DNA from 4 places in the Solwaraspora sp. WMMA2101 genome. Region 3 is predicted to be linked to each of the others. Evidence: riboswitches for the same ligand, from Rfam matches in the RefSeq annotation. Region 3 holds a riboswitch; each other region holds the start of a gene.
What was found. A riboswitch is a leader RNA that binds a small molecule or an ion and turns the genes downstream of it on or off. The one in region 3 is predicted to bind cyclic di-AMP.
Positions count from the first base shown of each region.

Region 1: another riboswitch for cyclic di-AMP. It lies ahead of ACN28F_RS15940 (NlpC/P60 family protein); the one in region 3 lies ahead of ACN28F_RS07770 (C40 family peptidase).
Region 2: another riboswitch for cyclic di-AMP. It lies ahead of ACN28F_RS18680 (coiled-coil domain-containing protein); the one in region 3 lies ahead of ACN28F_RS07770 (C40 family peptidase).
Region 4: another riboswitch for cyclic di-AMP. It lies ahead of ACN28F_RS25855 (coiled-coil domain-containing protein); the one in region 3 lies ahead of ACN28F_RS07770 (C40 family peptidase).

Region 1 is NZ_JBMHMA010000006.1:3,327,432-3,333,051, reverse strand. Features, by position in the region: gene ACN28F_RS15960 ((Fe-S)-binding protein) at 1-974, shown strand, start outside; gene ACN28F_RS15955 (VanZ family protein) at 985-1,590, shown strand; gene ACN28F_RS15950 (GOLPH3/VPS74 family protein) at 1,556-2,275, opposite strand; gene ACN28F_RS15945 (NlpC/P60 family protein) at 2,437-3,495, shown strand; cyclic di-AMP (ydaO/yuaA leader) riboswitch at 3,750-3,892, shown strand; gene ACN28F_RS15940 (NlpC/P60 family protein) at 3,899-4,930, shown strand; gene dcd (dCTP deaminase) at 5,065-5,620, opposite strand, start outside.
Region 2 is NZ_JBMHMA010000006.1:3,912,101-3,917,720, forward strand. Features, by position in the region: gene ACN28F_RS18675 (glycoside hydrolase family 65 protein) at 1-1,567, shown strand, start outside; gene ACN28F_RS18680 (coiled-coil domain-containing protein) at 1,673-2,689, opposite strand; cyclic di-AMP (ydaO/yuaA leader) riboswitch at 2,692-2,829, opposite strand; gene ACN28F_RS18685 (potassium channel family protein) at 3,091-3,801, shown strand; gene ACN28F_RS18690 (cellulose binding domain-containing protein) at 4,526-5,599, shown strand.
Region 3 is NZ_JBMHMA010000006.1:1,574,140-1,579,759, forward strand. Features, by position in the region: gene ACN28F_RS07760 (DUF5753 domain-containing protein) at 57-938, shown strand; gene ACN28F_RS07765 (DUF6232 family protein) at 964-1,605, opposite strand; cyclic di-AMP (ydaO/yuaA leader) riboswitch at 2,080-2,221, shown strand; gene ACN28F_RS07770 (C40 family peptidase) at 2,232-3,194, shown strand; gene ACN28F_RS07775 (sigma-70 family RNA polymerase sigma factor) at 3,288-4,217, opposite strand; gene ACN28F_RS07780 (dTMP kinase) at 4,663-5,343, opposite strand; gene ACN28F_RS07785 (nucleotidyltransferase family protein) at 5,524-5,620, shown strand, end outside.
Region 4 is NZ_JBMHMA010000006.1:5,453,048-5,458,667, forward strand. Features, by position in the region: gene ACN28F_RS25850 (glycosyl hydrolase) at 1-754, opposite strand, end outside; gene ACN28F_RS25855 (coiled-coil domain-containing protein) at 1,273-2,460, opposite strand; cyclic di-AMP (ydaO/yuaA leader) riboswitch at 2,467-2,597, opposite strand; gene ACN28F_RS25860 (cation diffusion facilitator family transporter) at 2,766-3,674, opposite strand; gene ACN28F_RS25865 (HelD family protein) at 3,794-5,620, opposite strand, start outside.

The sequences.
Region 1 (5,620 bases), 1.8 Mb from region 3:
ACATCGTCGACATGCGTCGCTACCAGGTGCTGATCGAGTCGAGCTTCCCCAGCGAGGCCGGCGTGATGCTGCGCAACCTGGAGAACAAGGGCAACCCGTGGGGCGCACCGCCGAACACCCGCGAGGACTGGACCAAGGGCCTCGACTTCGAGGTGCCCCGGGTCGGCGAGGTGGACGACTTCGAGTACCTGTTCTGGGTCGGCTGCGCCGGTGCCTTCGAGGACCGGGCCAAGAAGACCACCCGGGCGGTGGCGACCCTGCTGCACTCCGCCGGCGTCGACTTCGCCATCCTCGGCGAGGGCGAGACCTGCTCCGGCGACCCGGCCCGGCGCATCGGCAACGAGTTCGTCTTCCAGATGCTGGCCCAGCAGAACGTGGAGACCCTCAACGAGGCGTTCGGCGACCGGGAGCCGACGAAGCGCAAGATCGTCGCGACCTGCCCGCACTGCTTCAACACCCTCGGCAACGAGTACGGGCAGCTCGGCGGCGACTTCGAGGTCGTACACCACACGCAGCTGCTGGCCCACCTGGTCGCCACCGGCAAGCTCACCCCGGTCACCCCGGTCGACGGCGGTCTGACCTACCACGACCCCTGCTACCTGGGCCGGCACAACCGGGTCTTCAGCCCACCCCGCGAGGTGCTCGGCGCCGCGCTCGGTGCCGACGACGCGGTACGCGAGATGCCCCGCAACTCGGAGCGGTCGTTCTGCTGCGGGGCCGGTGGCGCGCGGATGTGGATGGAGGAGCGGATCGGCAAACGGGTCAACGTCGACCGGGTCGAGGAAGCCCTCTCCACCGGTGCCCAGACGATCGCCGTCGGCTGCCCGTTCTGCTTCACCATGCTCGGTGACGGGGTCACCGGAAAGCAGTCCAGCGGCGCGGCGGGCGAGGGCGTCGAGGTCGTCGATGTGGCGACCGTGCTGCTCAGGTCGGTCACGCCGGCGGTAGCATCGTCGACGGCCGCCGAGGAGTAGGGAGAAGCGGGTGCTGGGTTGGGCCCGTGAGTTCCTCTCCCAACCCTGGCCGTTCCTGACCCTGGCGACTCTCGCCGTCGTCGGCGTGCTGGTCCACCGGCCACTGGCCCGCCGGCTCGGCTGGGCCCGCTGGCCCACCCTGGGCATGCTGCTGGGTGCGGCGGCGGTCGCCGCGCTCACCCTGCCTCCGGCACCGGTCGGCACCGGCGTACCGCTGGCTCCCGGGGTCTCGGTCTCCGGGCCGGACGCCGCCGTGATCGCGGCCTGCGCCCGGTCGTTGACCGACCCGGCCGTGCTCTGGTCCGGGCTGGTCACGGTGGATTCGCTCGGCGAGCGGGTCGGCAACGTCGCGATGTTCGTACCGCTGGCCTTCTGCACGGTGCTGGCGGTACGTCGACCGGTGCTCGCCACCGGGTTGCTGCTGCTGGCACCGGCCGGGGTGGAGCTGGCCCAGGCGGTGTCCGGGCTGGGGCGGGAATGCGTCGGCTACGACTGGGTCAACAACGCCACGGGCGTCCTGCTCGGTGCGGCCGCCGGCGGGGTCGTGGCGGTGGGCTGGCGGGTGGTCGGCTCCGGGCCGGTCAGCTCCCGCCGCTCGCGACGTTCGTCGCGATGAACACACCGCGCGCGATCCTGCCCCGGCGCTCGTCGAGCACGGTACGGGTGGCGGCCACCGCCCACTCCACCGACGGGTACCGGGCCAGGCACCGCTGAGGCCAGTCCGCGGCGCCACCGTCCGTACCGGTGTCTGTACCGGCGGCTTGCGCGTCGGTGTGCCCGAGGATCCGCAGCGCGTCGAGGGCGTCGAGGAGCCCGGCCAGCGCGGCGGTGCGGGCACCGACCGGTCCGTTGCCCCGGCGGGCGGTCAGGAGCCGTTGCCGTGCCTCGGTCTCGGGCTCCGGGGTCGTGCCGTCCGGCGTCGGGTAGCGGGTACGCCGCAGGATCGGCACCCGACCCTGCTCACGCCGGAGCAGGCCGGCCTCGGTGAGCGTGTCGAGCACCCGGTCGACCAGCCCGGGTGCGAGGGCGGTCACCCAGTGTTCCGGCGGTTGCCGGGCCGCTGCGTGAATTCTGCGCCAGGTGGCCTCGAGCAACGGGTCGGTGCCGAGCGGGTCGGGTGCGCGTTCGCCGCCTGCGGTGACCCGGCCGTCGACGTCGAGGTCGAGGTGGCCGGTCGCGGCGAGGTCGCACAGTACGGCGCCGGCGACGCCGTGGTCGAGGTCGTCGGTGGCGATCAGTACGGTGCCGGAGTCGTCGTGACCCAGGAGCACCAACTCTTCGGGAAGGCTGAGTGTCGTCATCGTGTCACGCTAGCGTGATCGGATGGACGCTGCCGGTCATGTGGTGCGGTGGGTGGATCTCCAGCCTTGAGCGAATGCGCATCCTTCCAATAGGGTGGTGCACCGACCGCTGCGAATGTCGGCCTCCGTTTCCCCCGCCCGGGAGGCCCCGGCGATCGTTCATGAAGGAGTCGCTGCCAATGGCACGTGTGCTCACCCGTACGCGCACAGGTGATTACTTTAAGTTTCTATCTGGTGACTCAAAGAAGTTTTCGCCCATTGTCGGGCGTGGTGTCGTCGCCCTGCTGCTCGTCCTGACCGCGGTCGTGGGGCCGGCTGCCCCGGTGGCCGCCCAACCCTCTCTGGCGGAGATCGAAGCCGAACTGGACGCCCAGTGGCTGAAGCTGGAACCGGTGATCGAGCAGTACAACAAAGTTCGCAGCGAACTCAAGGCCAACCAGAAAAAGGCCGCTGAACTCGACAAGCGGATCGCGCCACTGTCGTTGCAGGCCAGTCTTGCCGCTGACGAGATCGGCGAGGTGGCCAACAGCTACTACCGCACCGGTCCGTCGAGCGAACTCAACGCGTTGCTGAAGACCGGTTCGCCGACCAGTCTCGCTGATCAGCTGCTGGTGCTGGACCGGATCTCCAAGCGGCGTCAGCAGCAGATCGCGACGGTGATCGAGACCCGCGACCGCTACCTTGCCGAGCGGCAGGCGCTCGACGAGCTGATCGCGCAGCAGAAGGCGCAGGACGAGGAGCTGGCCGACAAGCGCAAGACGATCGACGCCGAGATCGACAGGCTGGAGCAGGCGCGGCTGGCCGCGTACCGGACCACCGGTTTCACGGGCGGTTCCGGGGCGTCCGGGCCGTGCCCGGCCGCATCGGTCGGCGGGGCGGCGGGGGTCGCGGTCGGTACGGCGTGCGCGCAGATCGGCAAGCCGTACGTCTGGGGTGCCACCGGTCCTAACGCGTTCGACTGCTCAGGTCTGACGCAGTACGCGTGGGCGAGTGCGGGTGTCGGGCTGACCCACTTCACCGGCGCGCAGTGGAACCAGGGTTCGACGGTCAGTCGGTCGGAGGCGCGCCCAGGTGATCTTGTCTTTTTCTTCAGTGATCTGCGTCACGTAGGTCTCTACATTGGCAACGGCATGATGGTGCACGCGCCACGTCCGGGACAACCCGTGCAAATGGAGAATATCGACAACATGCCGGTGGTCGGATTCAAGCGCGTCGGCTGAACGTGCAGGTCAACGTCGGCCGGTACGGTCCGAAAGTGCGGGGCGGTCGGCGATCATCGATCGTCCGGACCGGCACTTTCGGACCGGCTGGACCCTGTTCTTCGAACGCGTGAACGACGGCGGGTGATATACGACTAGCAATCGATCGAGTACGTTGAGAAATGAGTAGTCACCTCGCTTGCGTGACGAGAACGGCCCTCTCTACCCTTGGGGATCGTCGAGTCGGGAGGACGTCAACCAGCCCGGTTGACCTCGGCCTGACACCGCCAAATCGTCAGCGACACGGCGAGCCGGGGACCCACGGAACCGGGGTGAATCCACAGCGTCGTCTGTGGTAGGGCGTCTCCTTTCCGCCCGAACCCGTCAGCTAACCCGGTAGGCGGTCTGGGGAGAAGGAGTCCTGGTGGCTACGACAGCCCCTCGGCGATCCGGATGGTCCGACCAGGACCACCTCCGGACAGTCCGGAACACCCGTCGACGCCTCCTCCGGGGCGCGATCGCCGTCACCGCCAGCATCGGCCTGCTGCTGACCGGCGCACCCGCACCCGCCCAGGCGCAACAGACCGTGGCGGAGATCGAAGCGCAGATCGACGAGGTCTGGGCCGAGCTGGAGCCCACCATCGAACGGCACAACGCCGTACGGCAGGACCTCACAGCCAAGAAGAAGCAGGCCGAGGCGCTGCAGAAGAAGATCCAACCGCTGCAGGTCCAGATCGACCTCGCGATGGACCGGGTCAGCGAGTTCGCCGCCCGGTCGTACAAGGGCGGCAGCCCGTCGGCGTTCAGCGCGATCCTGACCAGCGGCAAGCCGACCCACCTCGCCGACCAGCTGGAACTGCTCGACCAGTTCGCCCGCCGGCAGGCCCGCGACGTCCAGGCCGTGGTCGACCTCAAGGAGAAGTACGCCGCGGAGAAAGCTCCGCTGGACCAACTGATCGTCGAGTTGACCAGCACCGAGGCGCAGCTGTCCGCGAAGGCCAAGGAGATCGACGCCGAGGTCGACCGGCTCCAGGAGCTGCGACTGCAGGCGTACGGATCGTCCACCAGCCTGGGCTCGCTGCGCCCGGCACCCTGCCCGGCGACCTACCCGGGGGGAGCCGCCGGAAAGGCGGTCACCTTCGCCTGCGCGCAGATCGGCAAGCCGTACATCTGGGGATCCGCCGGCCCGAGCGGTTACGACTGTTCCGGGTTGACCCTGGCCGCCTGGCGGCAGGGCGGCGTCTCACTGCCGCACAACGCGGCACGTCAGCGGCAGGTGACCAGGAACATCAGCCGTGACGAGCTGCGCCCCGGCGACCTCGTCTTCTACTACAGCCTGTCCCATGTCGGAATGTACGTCGGCGACGGCTGGATCGTGCACGCCTCGCAGGCCGGCGAGCCGATCGCGATGCGCAAGCTCGGCTCCGGCATCCACAGCTACGGAAGGCCCGGCTAGACCTCACTCCTCCCCATGGCCTGGCGCATGTCGCGGATCCCCCCGTTGCGCGGCAGCACCGGCCACCAGAAAGACGCTCTCCCAGGTCTCCCCCCGGCCTGGGAGGGCGTCTTTCGCTACCTGCCCGCGCTGGCTCAGCTGGTCGGCCAGGTCCGCCACTGCTGCCAGGACCGGCTCGGGGTAGGTCCGCGCTGTCCCTGGTAGCGGGAGCCGTAGACCGACGACCCGTACGGATGCTCGGCGGTCGACGACAGCCGGAAGATGCAGAGCTGGCCGATCTTCATGCCGGGCCACAGCTTGATCGGCAGGTTCGCGACGTTGGACAGTTCGAGCGTGACGTGGCCGGAGAAGCCCGGGTCGATGAAGCCGGCGGTCGAGTGGGTGAGCAGCCCGAGCCGGCCCAGGCTGGACTTGCCCTCCAACCGGGCGGCGAGTGCGTCGCCGAGTGAGACGACCTCGAGCGTCGAGGCGAGCACGAACTCGCCGGGGTGCAGCACGAACGGGTCGCCGTCGGGCACCTCGACCTGCGACGTCAGATCGTCCTGCCGGGTCGCCGGGTCGATGTGGGTGTACAGGTGGTTGTTGAACACCCGGAAGTACCGGTCGAGCCGGACGTCGATGCTCGACGGCTGGATGAGCGCAGGCTCGAACGGTTCGAGGGAGAGCCCGCCGGTCTTGGTCTCCGCGACG
Region 2 (5,620 bases), 2.3 Mb from region 3:
CTGGTCCAGTCAGCGCTCGTTGCCGGCGCTGCGCGACCAGGTCGGGGCGGCGTTGGCCGGCGCCCGAATCTCCGGCTGGGAAGGGCTCTGCGCCGAGCAGCGCAAGTACCTCGACGACTTCTGGGACCACTCCGACGTGCGGGTCGACGGCGACCCGGAGATCCAGCAGGCGGTCCGGTTCGGCCTGTTCCACGTGCTGCAGGCCGGGGCCCGCGCCGAGCAGCGGCCGATCGCCGCGAAGGGCCTGACCGGACCGGGGTACGACGGACACGCCTTCTGGGACACCGAGATGTTCGTACTGCCGGTGCTGACCTACACCCAGCCGGCGGCGGTCGCCTCGGTGCTGCGCTGGCGGCACTCGACGCTGGACCAGGCGCGGGAACGGGCCCGGATGCTCGGGCTCAACGGGGCGGCCTTCCCGTGGCGCACCATCCGGGGGCAGGAGTGTTCGGCGTACTGGCCGGCCGGCACCGCCGCCTTCCACGTGGCGGCGGACATCGCCGACGCGGTCCGGCGCTACGTGCACGCCACCGGTGACGTCGAGTTCGAGCGGGAGATCGGCCTCGAGCTGCTGGTGGAGACGGCCAGACTGTGGCGCTCGCTCGGCCACCACGACCGGCACGGCCGGTTCCACATCGACGGGGTGACCGGGCCGGACGAGTACACGGCGGTGGTCGACGACAACATCTACACCAACCTGATGGCGCAGCGGAACCTGCTGACGGCGGCCGACTGCGCGCTGCGCTACGCCGACCGGGCCTGGGTGCTCGGTGTCGACGACGAGGAGACCGCGGCCTGGCGGGACGCGGCGCTGTCCATGCACGTTCCGTACGACGACGAGCTCGGCGTGCACCCGCAGTCGGCCGGGTTCACCCGGCACCAGGAGTGGGACTTCGCGGGCACCTCGCAGGACCACTATCCGCTGCTGCTGCACTACCCGTACTTCGATCTGTACCGCAAGCAGGTGGTCAAGCAGGCCGACCTGGCGCTGGCGATGCACTGGCGGGGCGACGCCTTCACCGACGAGGAGAAGGCCCGCAACTTCGCCTACTACGAGCGGCGTACGGTGCGGGACTCCTCGTTGTCGGCCTGCACCCAGGCGGTGATCGCGGCCGAGACCGGTCACCTGGAGCTCGCCCACGACTACCTGGGCGAGGCCGCGTTGATGGACCTGCACGACATCAACCGCAACACCCGTGACGGCATCCACGTCGCGGCGCTGGCCGGGGCGTGGCTGGCGTTGGTGGCCGGGTTCGGCGGGATGCGCGACCACGCCGGGGAGCTCTCCTTCGCCCCCCGGTTGCCGCAGCGGATCAACCGGCTCGAGTTCGCCATGATGTGGCGGGGCATGCGGCTGCGGGTGTCCGTCGGGCGCGACGAGGTGACCTATGCGCTACGCGACGTGGATCCGAACGCGACGATCGAGCTGACGCACCACGGTGAGGCGATCACCGTCGCCGCCGACAAGCCGGTCACCCGGGCGATCGCGCCGGCCGGGGCGGCGGGCCCGCCGCCGCAGCAGCCGGCGGGCCGCTCCCCGGTGCGCCGGTCGGCCCGTACCGACTGACTGACCCCGCACCGGCCGCGGGGTCCGACGCGACCCCGCACCGGGCCGCGGGGCCCGACGCTTCGCGCGCCGGCCAGCCGTCCTGACTGACCGGCGCGCGGGCACTCAGAGCAGGGACAGGTGCACGTGGTTGGTGTGGTCGCTGCTCGGGTCGCCGCCGGCGCCGCTGTAGGAGCTCCAGCCTGTCGTCGGTGACCAGAACTGGCGGTACCAGATCACGTAGAGGATGCCGAGTTTGTCGGCGTTGCGGACCAGGAACGCGGTCAGGTTGTTGCCGTAGAGCCGGGCGTCGCCGGTGGCGTCGCCGCCGAAGCCGCTGGACTGCATGGAGAAGTCACAGGCCCGGCCCTTCGGGTGCTCGAACGGGCCACCGGGTCGGAAGCAGGAGACGAAGCGGGTGAAGCCGGCCTTCTTGGCCTCGTTGAGCGCGTGCATGGTGCGGGGGGTGATGCAGCCGCTCGTGGTGGGGTCGTCCAGGCTGCACGACTCGGACGGCCAGGAACCGTTCGCGTTGCGGGGTGCCTGCGCGGCGACCGGCGAGGTGGCCGAGACGAACCCGTTGGTGGCGACCGCGCCGACCAGCTGCAGGGCCTTCTCCGCCTCCTTCTTCTGGCGGGACATCACCTCGAGCTGCTGTTCCTCGCGGGTCACCTCGGCCTCGATCGCCGCGACGGCCCGGGCGGCCTGTTCACGGGCCTCGTTGAGCTCGCGGACCCGCTTGTTGTCGTGCATGGCGATCATGTCCAGGCCTTCGGCCCGGTCCAGCAGGTCGTCCGGGCTGGCGCTGTTGAGCAGCACCATCACCGGGGTGATCCGGCCGAGACGGTACGAATTGGAGGCGACCTCGCCGATCTGCGGGGTGAGTGCCTCCAGACGTTCCTCCACCTTCTCCAGTTCGAGGTTGAGCTGAAGTTGCCGCTTGCGGGACTCCTCGACGGCGGCCTTTGCTTCGACGAAGCCTCGGTTGGTCGACTCGATGACGTCGCTGAGCAGTGGCTGCGCGCCCTCGTCCGAGGGGTCCTGGGCGGCGGCCGGGGTGGCGACGACGAGGCCGGCGAGCAGGGTGGTCACGGCGGCCAGTGCGGCGGTGAACGGAACCCGCCGGTATAGGGGTGCGGTCATCCTGTTCCTTTCCTTGGCCGCCGACCGAGTTAGCTGACGGGTTCGGGACGGAACGATCCCTACCGCGACGTCGCGGATTCACCCCGGTGGAAACGTGGTTCCCCGGCTCACCCCGAAGGACGATTAGGCGGCGGTCACCGCCGGCACCGGTGGGTGCCGCCTGGCGGAGACCGCCGGCAAGCTTACCGGATCGGTGACCGGCGACAACACCTCGACGACCGTCGTTGACCAGGGAGAATTCCGTTACTGGACAACGACTTTAGGTAATGTCCACTTTCTGCGTCGGCGGGCCTACGGCATGTCGCGGCCGGCTGGGTCGATAGTGCCGTGGTCGGGGGATGGAACTGCCTAAAATGCCATAGAAGCCGAAAGTAGGAAATAATCTCCGGATGGATTCCCTGATGACAGACGACCCGTTCCTGACGGCTGCCGATCCGTCCCCGGTCGGTGCGGCCGGCGACGGCGTCACTGACGACAGCGTGGCCGTCATCGGCCTGGGTCGATTCGGTGGGCAGGTGGCGCTGTCGCTGTGCCGGCTCGGTCACCGGGTGCTCGGCATCGACGGCGATCCCCGCCGGGTGCAGCGCTGGTCCGACCGGCTGCCCCGGACGGTGGAGGCGGATCCCACCGACGAAGAGTCGCTGCGGCACCTCGGGGTCGCCGACTACCCGTGCGCGGTCGTCGGCATCGGCGCCGACATCGAGGCCAGCATCCTGACCGTCGTGTCGCTGACCGAGATCGGCGTGCCGGAGATCTGGGCGAAGGCGATCACCGCCAAGCACGGCCGGATCCTCGCCTCGGTCGGTGCCCACCACGTGATCTTTCCGGAGGCCACCATGGGGGACCGGGTCGCGCACCTGCTGGCCAGCAGGATGCTCGACTTCATCGAGTTCGACGACGGCTTCGCGATCGCCAAGGTGTGCGCCCCGGCGGACAGCGCGGGTCAGACCCTGGCGCAGGCCCGGCTGCGGCAGCGGTACGGCATCACCGTCGTCGGCATCAAGGAGCGTGACCAGCATCTGCGGTACGCCGTACCGGACTCGGTGATCCCGCCGGACGCGCTGCTGATCGTCGCCGGGCCGACCGCGGACGTGCAGCGGTTCGGCGGTTGACCCTGGGATCCTGGGCGTAACCGTCTCGTCACGCCTTCATTTCGTGAGCTGATCAGCCTCTGGACTTTCGCAAACTCGTGACTCAGGCTACAGTCCTCCCATGGGAGCGCTTCCATTGATGGATGTGCACCCGGAACACTGTACCGACGCGCGGCGTGGCGCTGTTCGCAGCGCTTCGCCGACCGCTCAGCCCTTGGGCTGGCGGCGGGCCAGCCCGGACTCCGCCGCCAGCCACGCACCGCCTGTCGAGAGGAGGTGGAACCAGAGCCACTCGCGTGGCCCGGCTCCCGCGCGTCACGCACGACCTGGACGCCAAACCGCTCGTGCGTGTCAGTAACTGATGGTGGGGACGGGGGTTGCCCTCCCCGTCCCCACGCTAGTCCTCGATTGTTACGACGTGGAATCGCCGACAAGTCAGGACCGCGACGCCGCTGCGTCCAACTGTCCTGCGCAGCCTGCCGATGCATCGGCAGGCTTCGTTGTGTATGGAGCTGTCGTGGCTGCCTGGCCCGGTCGCGGTCGGGATCGGCGGCAGCGCCGTGCGGGCATCGACAATCGTCCGGGGCCGCCGGTCGACGGTGTCCCAGCTCACAGTGGTCCGGCCGGGGCCCGCACGGCGGAACTGTCACCGGACGGCGGATGGCGCCCCGCGACATGCATCGTTGACCATGGATGTCCTGGCGCTGGTTCGTCCGCCGGTGCCCGCACCGAAAGCGAGTCACCCGTGACCACTGTGCCACCGCCGCCGTCGGATCGCGCAGCCCACCGCGACGGCAGCCGTCGCCCCCGGGCCGCCCGACGGCTGGGCGTCCTGCTCGCCGCCGTACTGCTCGGTCCCGCCCTGCCGGCGGCGAGTGCGAGCGCCGCGACCGGCGCCGACACCGAGGCGCCCACCACCCCCGGTGCCCCGACCGTCGCCGCCATCAGCACGGACCAGGTCACCCTCACCTGGACCGCCGCCACCGACGACGTCGCGGTCACCGGCTACGAGATCGCCCAGATGCAGGCCGACTACATCATCATCAAGACCAGCCCGGTCAACGAGATCACCATCGTCGGCCTGCAGCCGTCACGGACGTACCAGTTCTGGGTGGCCGCACGCGACGCCGCCGGCAACCGGTCGCCGACGAGCCCCGGCCTGCGACTGACCATGCCGCCCGGCGACGACCAGGCACCCACCGCCCCCACCGGCCTGACCGCCACCCAGACCGGCACCGACGCGGTCACCCTGCGCTGGCAGCCGTCCACCGACAACGTCTACGTCGCCTGGTACGAGGTGCTGCGGGTGCACCCCGACGGCTCGACCACCCGGGTGGCCACCGCTCCGCAGCACCCGCCGACCGGTCCGACCGCCCGGGTCGGCGGCCTGCAGCCCGGCACCAGCTACACCTTCGCGGTACGGGCCCACGACGACGCCGGCAACAGCTCGCCGCTGTCCGCGCCGCTGACCGTGACCACCACCCCGGTCGCCCCGACCTGCGAGGTCGCCCACCAGGTGATCAACCACTGGCCGGGTGCCTTCCAGGCGCAGCTGGACGTCCGCAACCTCGCAGCGGAGCCGATCGACGGCTGGACGCTGAGCTGGACCATGCCCGACGACCAGCAGATCGCGTACCTGTGGGGTGCCGAGCCGGTCGACCTCACCCCACCCGACGTCACGGTCCGCAACTACCAGTGGAACCGCCTGATCGCGCCCGGCGGCAGCGTCCAGCTCGGCTTCGTGGTCACCGGCGCCAGCACGACCACCGCGCCGACCGGCTTCACCCTCAACGGCGCGAAGTGCACGGCGGTACGCTGACCCGGAAACGGCCGGCGAAAT
Region 3 (5,620 bases):
CAAGAGACGGCAACCAGCCAGGTGGCATTCTGCTAGGCACTCCCCCGGAGCGATCCATGCCAGCCCGACACCAGGGTCCGACCATCGGGCGCCGCCGACTCCGCGCGGCGCTGCGCCGGGCACGCGAGGCGGCCGAGCTGACCCAGGAGTACGTCGTCACCCAGATGGACTGGTCGCTGTCCAAGCTCATCCGGATCGAGTCCGGCTCGGTCAGCATCTCGACCAACGACGTCAAGGCCCTGCTCGACCTCTACGGGGTCCGCGACCAGCAGCAGGTCCAGGAACTGGTCGAACTGGCCCGGGCAGCCCGGCGACGGGCCTGGTGGAGCGGGTACAAGGACCGGGTGCCGGCGGCCTACGCCGCCTACATCGGGCTGGAGGCCGAGGCTTCGGCGCTGCAGTACTTCCAGCCGATCAGCTTCCCCGGCCTGCTGCAGACCGAGGAGTACGCGCGGGCGGTGATCCCCGCCGACGGCCCGCACCACGTACCGGCCGAGGAGATCGAGGGTCGGGTACAGATCCGGATGGCCCGCCAGCACGCGGTGCTGGACGGTGCCGACCCGCCCCGCATCGAGGTGATCCTCGACGAGGCCGCGCTCCGTCGGATGACCGGCGGTCGGCGCATTCTGCGCGAGCAGCTGCGCCACGTGGCGAAGATGTGCGCCGCCCCGCACGTCTCGGTCCGGGTGCTGCCCTTCGCCGCGGGCAGCAACACCGTCCTCGGCCCGTTCGTCATCCTGCACTTCGCCGATCAGGCCGACGCCGACGTGGTCTACGTGGAGAGCGCGCTGGTCGAGGAGGTCATCGACCGGGCCGGCGAGGTCCGGTCGTACCAGCATGTCTTCGATCGACTCCGCGCGGAGGCGCTGTCCGCCAACGAATCGGTGGCGATGCTGCTCGACCTCGCCCGGCAGTTGGACGAGGACATTGCGGGCTGACCGGCGGCGGGGGCCGCCGGCCGGCTCACCGCTGGTCGGGCACCCAGGGCTCGATCGTCACCGGCTCGGACAGGCCGGCCAGCCGCGACATCTCCCGGGCCCGCATCAACGCCCGGCTCACCTGCCCGTACTGGCGTTCCTCGTCGGTGCTGAACAGCAGGACCAGCAGGCCCTCGTGTCGGCCCCAGAGCTCGTAGGACCGTGGCCGTACCTTGTCGCCGAGCCAGCCGAGGCCGACCGGGACGAACGCCGCCACCAGCATCGCGAAATAGGCAGCAGCGCTGACCTCGGCGAGCCCCTGGGTGAAGCCGATGGTCACCGCGATCGCCGAGAGGATGACGACGGTCACTGCCACCAACCGCCCGGTCAGCCGGTCCCGGGCGCCACGGGCGGTACGCAGTTCGGTGAGGTCCCGGATCGCGAACCGACGCCCGGCGACGACGAACCAGTCGGCGGTGACGCAGATGCCGGGCTGGCGGTAGAAGGTCGGCCCAGCGGCGGCGGGTCGGGTGACCGGGGCGCCGGGTGCCGCGCCACGGGCGGGCGATCGGCGCCCGGGTGTCCGGGGGATCAACGGTGTCGTGGTGCTGCTGCGGTCGCCCGGCCGGGCGGCCCGGCGAAGGGTCGGGGATCCGCGTAGTGGCGGGGTCCGGCGGGTGGCACGCATCGGCTGCCTCCGAAGGTCGGGTACGGCACTGACCTTGCGCGTCCATTGTGCAAACGGCGAGCTACTCGATGGAAGATACGCATTCTGCCACCTAGCTGATTGACGTACGGCAGGACGCTTCCTGGACTCCGATACGACACTTTTGTTCTTATTTACCCTAGTGGATGCCCACCAGCAACCGCGTAGAGCGACTTATCGAGCATTTCGCCCAGTCGATCGAAACCTGGCGCCCGGTCACCGTGCGACCACCTCGCGAAGCCACCCGATTCGCCATTGCATGACGCAGCGCCACTGTGCACTACATTCTGTGACTATCGGCGCCACTCCACCATGGTCGATGCCACGGATCACGACGAGCGAGGGTTTCCGCGAGCAACCGTTGCGGCTAGGTTAGATTCGCTGGTCCGGTTACCAGTCACCGACCCCGGTGACGCCGGCCCGGTGCCGCCGAATCACCATCCGGCAATCACTGAAAGTAGTTGTTCGGTGATCGCATGGTGGTGACCCGGGGACCCACCGAGCACGTCTGGGGTGAATCCGCGTGTCACACGCGGTAGGGCGACACCTTCCCGCCCGAATCCGTCAGCTAACCCGGTAGGCGGCGTGGGAAGAAGGGTTCTGCGTTCTTGTCAACAGCGCGGATTCTGCTGCGTACCCTCGTGCTGGCCGGCGTGACCGCCGGGCTGGTGGTTCCGGCCGTCGCCGTCTCCGCCCAGCCCTCGGTCAGCGAACTCACGCAGCAGATCAACAAGGAATCCGAGGAACTGGCCAAGGTCGTCGAGTCGTACAACCGGCTCACCGAGGAGTCCAAGACCACCCGGGCGGCGGTCGAGGAGCTCGACACCAAGCTGGGTCCACTGCAGGACGAACTCGCCCGGGCCGAGGTCGAGGTCGGGCAGATCGCCATCACCGCCTACAAGTCCGGCGGGCTGAGCACCGCCAGCGCGCTGCTCGACAGCGGCTCGTCGGACGGTTTCCTGGACCGGCTGGGCACCCTCGACCACCTCGCGCGGGACCGTCAGCAGCGGCTCAGCAACTTCACCAGCACCCAGGCGACGTACCTGGCTGAGCAGGAGAAGCTGCAGGCGACGCTCGCCAAGCAGGAAGCCCAGGCCAAGGAGCTCGCCGACCGCAAGAAGTCCATCGAAGCCGACATCGACAAGCTGATGGACAAGCGGGAGGAGGCCTACGGTGCGGCGACCGAGTCCGGCTCGTCGTACACCGGGACGATCCCGTCGGTCGCCGGCGCCGCCGGCGTCGCGGTCGAGTTCGCGTACGGCGCCATCGGCAAGCCGTACGTGTGGGCGTCCAGCGGGCCGAACGGCTACGACTGCTCCGGTCTGACCCTGGCTGCCTGGCGGGCCGCAGGCAAGAGCCTGCCGCACAACGCCGCCATGCAGTGGGACCGGGTCGCCAAGATCAACCGTGGCGACCTGGCACCGGGCGACCTGGTGTTCTACCGGAACCTCGCACACGTCGCCCTGTACGTCGGCGACGGCAAGGTCATCCACGCACCGACGTTCGGCCAGCCCGTCCAACTGGCCAGCGTGGACATGATGGCACCGTACGGGTACGGCCGGGTGCGCTGACCGACCGGCACCGACACGAGGGCCCGGCATCCGCTTACGGATGCCGGGCCCTCGTCGTCACAGGGGACCGTGGTCGTGGCAGCGACCGACCGGTCAGGCCGCCTGCAGCCCCTCGGCCCGGGCCAGCTCACGCAGCCGGCCGAGGGCCTGGATCTCCAGCTGGCGGATGCGCTCGCGGGACAGCGAGAACCGCGAGGCGACCTCGGTGAGCGAATGCTCCCGGCCGTCCTCCAGCCCGTAGCGGGCCCGCATGATGCCGGCGGACCGGTCGTCGAGGTGGTTCAGCAGGCCCTCGATGCGCTGGCGCTCCAACCCGGTCAGCACGATGTCCTCCGGCGACGGCGCGTCGCTGTCGGCCACCAGGTCACCGAGGTTGGTGTCACCGTCGTCGCCGACCGGGGTGTCCAGCGAGACGGTGTCCTGCGACCAGCGGACCAGCTCGTGCACCCGCTCGACCGGCACTCCGAGCGATGCCGCGATCTGCTCCGGCTCCGGATCCGAGCCGAGCTCCCGGGTGAGTTGGCGGGCGACGTTGCGCATCCGGTTGACGTCCTCGACCAGGTGCACCGGCAGCCGGACGGTCCGCTCCTGCTGCGCGATGGCCCGACTGATCGCCTGCCGGATCCACCAGGTGGCGTAGGTGGAGAACTTGAAGCCGCGCTCGTAGTCGAACTTCTCGACCGCCCGGACCAGACCGGTGTTGCCCTCCTGGATCAGATCCAGCATCGGCATCCCGGACCGGACGTAGCGGCGGGCGATCGACACCACCAGCCGCAGGTTGGCCCGGATGAACAGGTCCTTGGCCCGCTCACCCTCGATGACCAGCCGCTCCAGCTCCTCGCGGCTGACCCCGGCCCGCGGGGTGCCCTCCTCGAGCAGGTGCTCGGCGTACAGCCCGGCCTCGATCGCCTTGGACAGCTCGACTTCCCGGGCCGCGTCGAGCAGCGGCGTACGGGAGATCTCATGCAGGTAGACGCCAACGAGGTCCCGCTCCTCGGCCACCTCGTCGGTCCGCAAAGCCATCGTCTTCTCCACGTTGCTCACGGTCCCCTCGTTAACCCCACTTGCCCTGGCACCTGCGATGCGCATCTCCATCAGCCTCTCCCCCGTCACGTCGCCACCGACCGGCGTACCCGGATGTGCGGGTCCCGCCGAACGATGCCGACACCTGCACAACAGATAAGACGCGTCAGGGATTCCGTCTCGTGAGTCGAAGCTGACACGATTGCCTGAGTAATTGCTGTGAGCAGGATTGATGTTTCCTGCCAGGCACCTCGGTCGCGCCGTCGCGACGGGTCTGCCCATGGTGCGTTTCGCGGAGGTCCGCGGCCTTTCGCGGGCCCGCACGAGAGCATGACGCCGGACGCGGCGCCGGCATTCCCGTCACCGCGTCCCCTGCGATCCTCGTCACTGCCAGACCGTCACGTCCCACGCCCGGATGTACGGGCTGAGCAGGGTGTGCGGTTCATCACCGCCCGAGGCGGCCACCATGGTCGGCCGGTAGCCGGTCGACCAGGTGCTGACGCAGCCGCGCGGCGACCTGGGCCGCGCTGCCCCGCGCGTCGATCACCACGAACTCGGCGGCCTCGGGCAACGACCGGTAGGCCGCCGCGCTGCGCACCAGATGCTCCAGCGACTCGCTGTCGGTGCCCCGCGCCTCGATCCGGTGCCGGGCCTCGGCCGGCGGCAGCCAGAGCAGGAAGGTCAGATCCGGCCGGGGAAAGATCCGGTACGCCAGCCGGGCCAGCCGCTCCCAGGCAGCGGCGGCACCGTGGCGGCGGATGCTGACGTACTGGCAGACGGCGTACCGGTCCATCACGGCGACGCCGCCGGGCGAACGCAGGACCGACCGGGCGATCGCCAGCCACCGCAGCAACGCTTCACAGAACATCAGCCCGTTGCGTCCGACCAGCCGCCGGGCGTCCGGCCGGCCCAGTCGCACCGCCAGCCGGTCCAGCCACCGGCGACCGCCGGCGTTGCGCCGGTAGTGGGCGGGCAGGCCGGCGGCGGTGAGCGCGTCGGCGAGCAGCCGCGCCTGGGTGGTCTTGCCGACGCCGTCGATGCCCACCAGGGCGATCCGGCGGACCCGGCGGGTCGGGGCGGTCGGAGTGATCGGGGCGCTGATCGCCGGCGCAGCCGGCGGTGCCACAAGTGAATCCAGTGTGGAGCTCTCAGGGACGGGGGACGGATGCGCCGGAGTCTCAGTGACGAGCACCTTTCCAACGGTAGCGAGTCTCCGCACCTTCGCGTCGGCGACGCGAAGGTGTGAAGCCGTCACGCCCCGGGTACCGGTGGAACCCGTCACCATCACCACCCATCGGAGAGACAGATGGCTCAACAGGGAGACGACGGTCTGCTGCACACCCTCAAGCGGGTGGCGGCCGTACTGAAGCAGTCGGAGATCCCCTTCGTTCTGGGTGGCAGCT
Region 4 (5,620 bases), 3.9 Mb from region 3:
CACGGCCGGCCAGGGTGGAGCTGATCGTGGTCCCGGAGACGGTCCAGGTCGCGCCGCTGGGGGCGTAGGCGACGTAGTCGTGGCCGCGCATCAAGAATCCGACGCGGGTGCCGCTGTGGTGCCAGACCGTCGGTGTGCCGGGGAACGACAGTTGTGCGTTTCCGCCGGTGACCTGGGCGTACACGAACGGCAGGCCGTGGCCGACGGTGGTGCGCAGGGTGCGGGTGCCGTCGGACCAGTACGGACTGACGGTCCAGTCGGTCCAGCCGTCGACCTTGACGTCCGGGGCGTTGAGTCCGGCGACGCCGAGGGTGAACTCCCGGGTGTACGGGTAGTGGTACTCGCCGACGCCGGTCGACGTGCCGGAGATCGCCGCCTCGGTGGTGTACGAGACCCCGAGCCCACCGGAGGCCGGCTGGAACGACATCGGGTGGGCGTGCAGCGGATCGGAGTACGCGCAGTTGTAGCGCTTGAACAGCAGCGACGACCACCAGTCGTTGGTGGGTACCGCACCGGTAGGCGCGTTGCCGGTCACGTACTGCCGGGGGTTGGCGGAGATGTTGCCGCAGGCGGTCGGGGCGGCGGCACCGGCCGGGCGGGTGGTGGTGTAGCTGCCGGCGCCGACGGTGGCGGCGTCGGCGGTGCGCAGCACGCCGAAGTTCAGTCCGGCGGCTGCCAGCGCCGTCACGGTGGTGGCTGCCAGGATCCGGCGCGGCGTGCGGCTTCGGCGCCCGCCTCGGATCGACAGTGTCATGGTGCCTCCGGTCAGATCGGGCGTAGTCCAAGATCACAAACTGTTTCACGCCCATTAATGAATTATTGCCAGGAGGTCACCAGAGACCTGGCCCTGCTGTCAATATCCGGACATGAACTTTCGTGAATCAGGTAGGCGTCGGCTGTTCCGGTTGACAGCCGCACGGGTTGCTCGTTACCTTCGTGAGAGCGCTCTCACAGCCTCCTTGGCTCCGACAACACGGGGTAGGGTCGGGGTGACGGTGAGCTGAAAGAGCGCTCTCACTGATTGTCCGGTGTCGTTGCCGGCCGGAACGCCGGTCGGCGTCGGCGCTTTTCGCAATCAGTCCATTCGTTATCAGTCCATTCGTTGTGCCCGCATACCGCCGATGCCATTTGCCGACCATTGGGTCGCGGATCGAGTCGGCGCATCGCGCGGGCTGAGTCGGCAGGTCGGCCGGGCCGAGCCGGCGCATCGCGCGGGCCGGGACACGACGACGGCGGCCACCGTTCGGTGACCGCCGTCGTTCGGGGGAGGAATCAGTACACGGACAGGTGAACGTGGTTGGTGTGGTCGCTCGACGGGTCGCCGCCGGCACCGCTGTACGCCTTCCAGCCACTGCTGGGCAGCCAGATCCGCTTGAACCAGATCACGTAGAGCACGCCGAGCCGGTCGGCGTTGGCGATGTAGTAGTTGGCCAGGTTGTCGCCGTAGGTCTTGTCCCCGCCGCTGGCGACCCCGCCGAAGCCGTTGGGCTGGGCGGCGAAGTCGCACGCCCGGCCCTTCGGGTGCTCACCCGAGCCGCCGTTGCGGAAGCAGGAGACATAGCGGGTGAAGCCGGCGGCCTTGGCCTGGTTGAGCGCGTGCAACGTACGCGGGGTGATGCAGCCGGAGGTGGTCGGGTCGTCGACGTTGCAGGACTCGCTCGGCCAGGAGCCGTTCGCGTTGCGAGGTGCCGGCGTCGCCGACGCGCTGGCCGACCCGGAGCCCGACGATCCGGAGCCCGACGATCCGGAGCCCGACGATCCGGAGCCCGACGATCCGGAGCCCGACGATCCGGATCCGGAGCTGTTCGCCGCTTCGCGTTCGGCCTGCTCACGGGCCTGCTCCTCAGCGGCGACGGCCACCGCGAGGGCCCGTTCGGCCTGCTTCTTGCGCTGATCCATGATGGTCAGCTGCTTGCGCTGCTCGCGGATCTCGTTCTCGATGGCCGCCTTCGACCGGGTCACCTGGTCGCGGGTGCGGTACAGCTCGCGCAGCTGCTTCTCCTCGTTGGCGGTCACCGCGCTCAACGCGGCGGCGCGGTCGAGGAAGCCTTCCGGCGAGGTGCTGTTCAGCAGCGCAGAGACCGGACCGAGCCGGCCGTTGCGGTACGCACGGTCGACGAGCTGACCGACGTTGGTGTTGCGGACCTCGAGTTCGGTCTCGACCTCGGCCAGCCGTGCGGTGAGCTGCTTCTGCCGCTTGCCGGAGTTGTCGAGCGCGGCCTTGGCGTCGATCCAGCCGCGCGAGGCCGCGTCGAGCTCCTTGCGCAGACTCGGGGTGCCGCCTTCGTCGTCGGAGCCGGCGGGAGCGTAGGCGGGTAGCGCGGCACCGGCCGGCACCGGGGCACCGACCGGCGCTCCGGTGACGGCGATCAGGATCGCGGCCAGCGGCACCAGGCGGGCAAAGCGGTTCTTCCGCCCCGGCGTCGCGCGCCGGGGTCGTTCGGGGAGCGGGTACGTCACCGTGCAGGTTCCTTCCGTCAGCCGCCGACCGGGTTAGCTGACGGGTTCGGGACGGAAGATCCCTACCGCTGACGCGGATGCACCCCAGGAACGTGGTTCCCCGGCTCGCCGTACAGGCGATTAGGCGACGGCCTTCGCGGGCGCCGGAGGGGCGCCGCCCGGACGAAGACCGAGGCCGAGGCTACCGGTCCGGTCGCCATCTGTCGCGAGATCGATGAACATATTATGTCTAGATAAATCGGAAATAAAGGTATATCGCCGTTGTTTGCGTCGCGGGAAGGTCACGAAACTTAAGCGTCCGCTAATCACCAGTCCGTCGGTCCGCAGGGGTCCGCAGGCGACAATGGCTCGACTTGCAGCGTTGCGTGATCGATTCCGAACTCTTCGTGCAGGGCCCGCCGGGCGTCGCGCAGCACCCCGCCGACCTCGGCACCGGCCACGGTGGCCAGATGCGCCGAGACCACCTCCATCCCCTGGGTGAGGGTCCACACGTGCAGGTCGTGCACGTCGCACACGCCCGGCACGGCGGCCAGGCGGGCCCTGACCCGGGGCACGTCGACGTGCTCCGGCGCGGCCTGGACCAGCACCCGCACCGCGGAGCGGGCCAGCCGCCAGGTCCGGGGCAGGATCAGCGCCCCGACGGCGACGGCGACCACCGGGTCGGCGTACCACCAGCCGGTGGTGGCGATCACCAGGGCCGCCACGATCACCCCGACCGAGCCGAGCAGATCGCCGAGCACCTCCAGATAGGCGCCCCGGACGTTGAGGCTCTCCTTGGCGCCGGCGCGCAGCAGCCCGAACGCGACCAGGTTGGCGACCAGGCCCGCCACCGCCACCGCCAGCATCGGGCCGGCGGGCACCGGCTCCGGGTCGGCGAACCGGCGGACCGCCTCGACCATGACGTAGCCGGCGACCCCGGCGAGTAGCGCCGCGTTCGCCAGGGCGGCGAGCACCTCGAGCCGGTAGAGGCCGAAGGTGCGCTGCGGATCGTCGGACGCGCGACGGCCGGCGGCGATCGCGGCCAGCGCCATGCCGATGCCGAGAACGTCGGTGAACATGTGCCCGGCGTCGGAGAGCAGCGCCAGGGAGCCGGTGAGCAGCGCGGCCACCGCCTCGACGACCATGAAGACCGCCAGCAGGACGAACGCGATCCACAGCCGCCCGTAGTGTCGCTGCCCGGCGGTGCCCGCTCCGTGATCGTGTCCCGCGCCCATCCCGGTCACCTTCCGTCGCCCGGTGCCCCGACCGAAGACTAATGCCCACATAGCGATATGTGCAACAGATGACCGGGCGGCGCCCACCACCCCCGCCGGGAGCCGCCGGAGCAGGCCCGTCAGCCGCCGCCCGGCACCGGATCGACGGTCACCAACCGTTGGGTCGCCCGGGACAGCGCCACGTACAACGTCCGTACGCCCGCTGCCGACTCGGCACGGATCTCCGCTCCCGCGACCAGCACCACGCCGTCGTACTCCATGCCCTTGGCCTGCAGACTCGACACGACCTGCAGACGTGGGTCGGTCAGCTCGGTGGCCAGCCAGCCGGCGACCTCGTCGCGTCGGGCCACCGCGGCGATCACCCCCACCGTCCCCTCCACCTCGGCGAGCAGCGCGGTGGCCGCCCGGCGGACCGCCGCCGGCAGTGCGGCGACGTCGACCTGCTCGCGGCGCGGCGGCACCCCGGTCGAGCGCACCGCCGTCGGCAGCACGGCGTCCGGGGCGACGGTACGGATCACCTCCGCCGCCAGCTCGAAGATCTCCGCCGGGTTGCGGTAGTTGGTGGTCAACTGGAACTCCTGCCGGGGCCGACGACCCAACGCCCGGTCGCGGGCCTGAGCCAGCTCGCCGGGATCCCCGGTCCACGCCGTCTGCGCCGGATCCCCGACCACCGTCCACGACGCGAGCCGCCCCCGACGGCCGATCATCCGCCACTGCATCGGCGAGATGTCCTGTGCCTCGTCGACCACCACGTGGGCGTACTCCCGGTAGTCCACCGGCCGTTCCCGCGCCGCCGCCCGCGCGGCCCGTTCCCGGTCGACGAAGGTCGTCACCTCTCGTACCCCACCGGCGAGCCGGAACGGATCCTGCTGGCGGCGCTTGGGCTGCGGCGGTCGACCGAGCAGCTCGGCCAACTCGTCGAGCAGCGCGACGTCGGCGATCGTCGGACCCTGCTCGGCCAGGTCCCGCAACGACTCCCCGAGCAACCTGATCTCCGCCGGTTCGAGGATCCCCTGCGCGTAGCGGCGCAGCCGTTCCGGCCGGGCCAGCCAGGCCAGCACGTGCCGGGGCAGCAGCCGTGGCCACCAGGCCTTGATGAAGTCCCGGAAATCGTCCCGATCGGACAGCTCGTCTTCGAACTCGGCCTGACCCGGCAGCCGGGACGCCGCCACGAGCCGGCGGGCCTGTGCCCACAGCGCGTCGAAGAGTCCGTCGATGCCGGCCCGGCGGACCTCGTTGCGGCGGGCACCCCGGGGCAGCGCCCGCGCCCGGATCCCGTTCAGTTCGGCCTCGCGCAATCGCAGCAGCTGCCCCCGGTAGAGCAGCCGCAGCTCGGTCGGCCCGTCCGGTACGGCGTCGCGGACCGCCCGCTCCAGCACCCGCCGCATCCGCAGCGACCCCTTCACCACGGCCACCGCCGCCGGATCGGTCCGGGTCGCCGACACGTGCGGCACCAGCGAACCCAACGACCGCAACGTGGCGCTCTCCTCCCCGAGCGCGGGCAGGACGGCGGCGATGTACTCGACGAACACCGCTGTCGGCCCGACCACCAGGATGCCGCCGCCGGCGAACCGGCTCCGGTCGGCATACAGCAGGTACGCCGCCCGGTGCAGCGCGACTGCGGTCTTGCCGGTGCCGGGCCCGCCGGAGACCACCGTCACCCCCGACGCGGGTGACCGGATCGCCTGGTCTTGCTCCTGCTGGATGGTGGCCACGATGTCGCGCATCCCGCGGCCCTTGGCCCGAGCCAGGGTGGCCAGCAGTGCCCCGTCACCGACCACCCGCATCCCCGCCGGTGCCGATCCGGGGTCGAGCAGGTCGTCCGACACCCCGGTGACCCGTTCCCCCCGGGACGAGATGGTGCGCCGACGCACCACCCCCTGTGGGCGGGCCGGGGTCGCCCGGTAGAACGCCGCCGCCGCCGGCGCCCGCCAGTCGATCAGCAG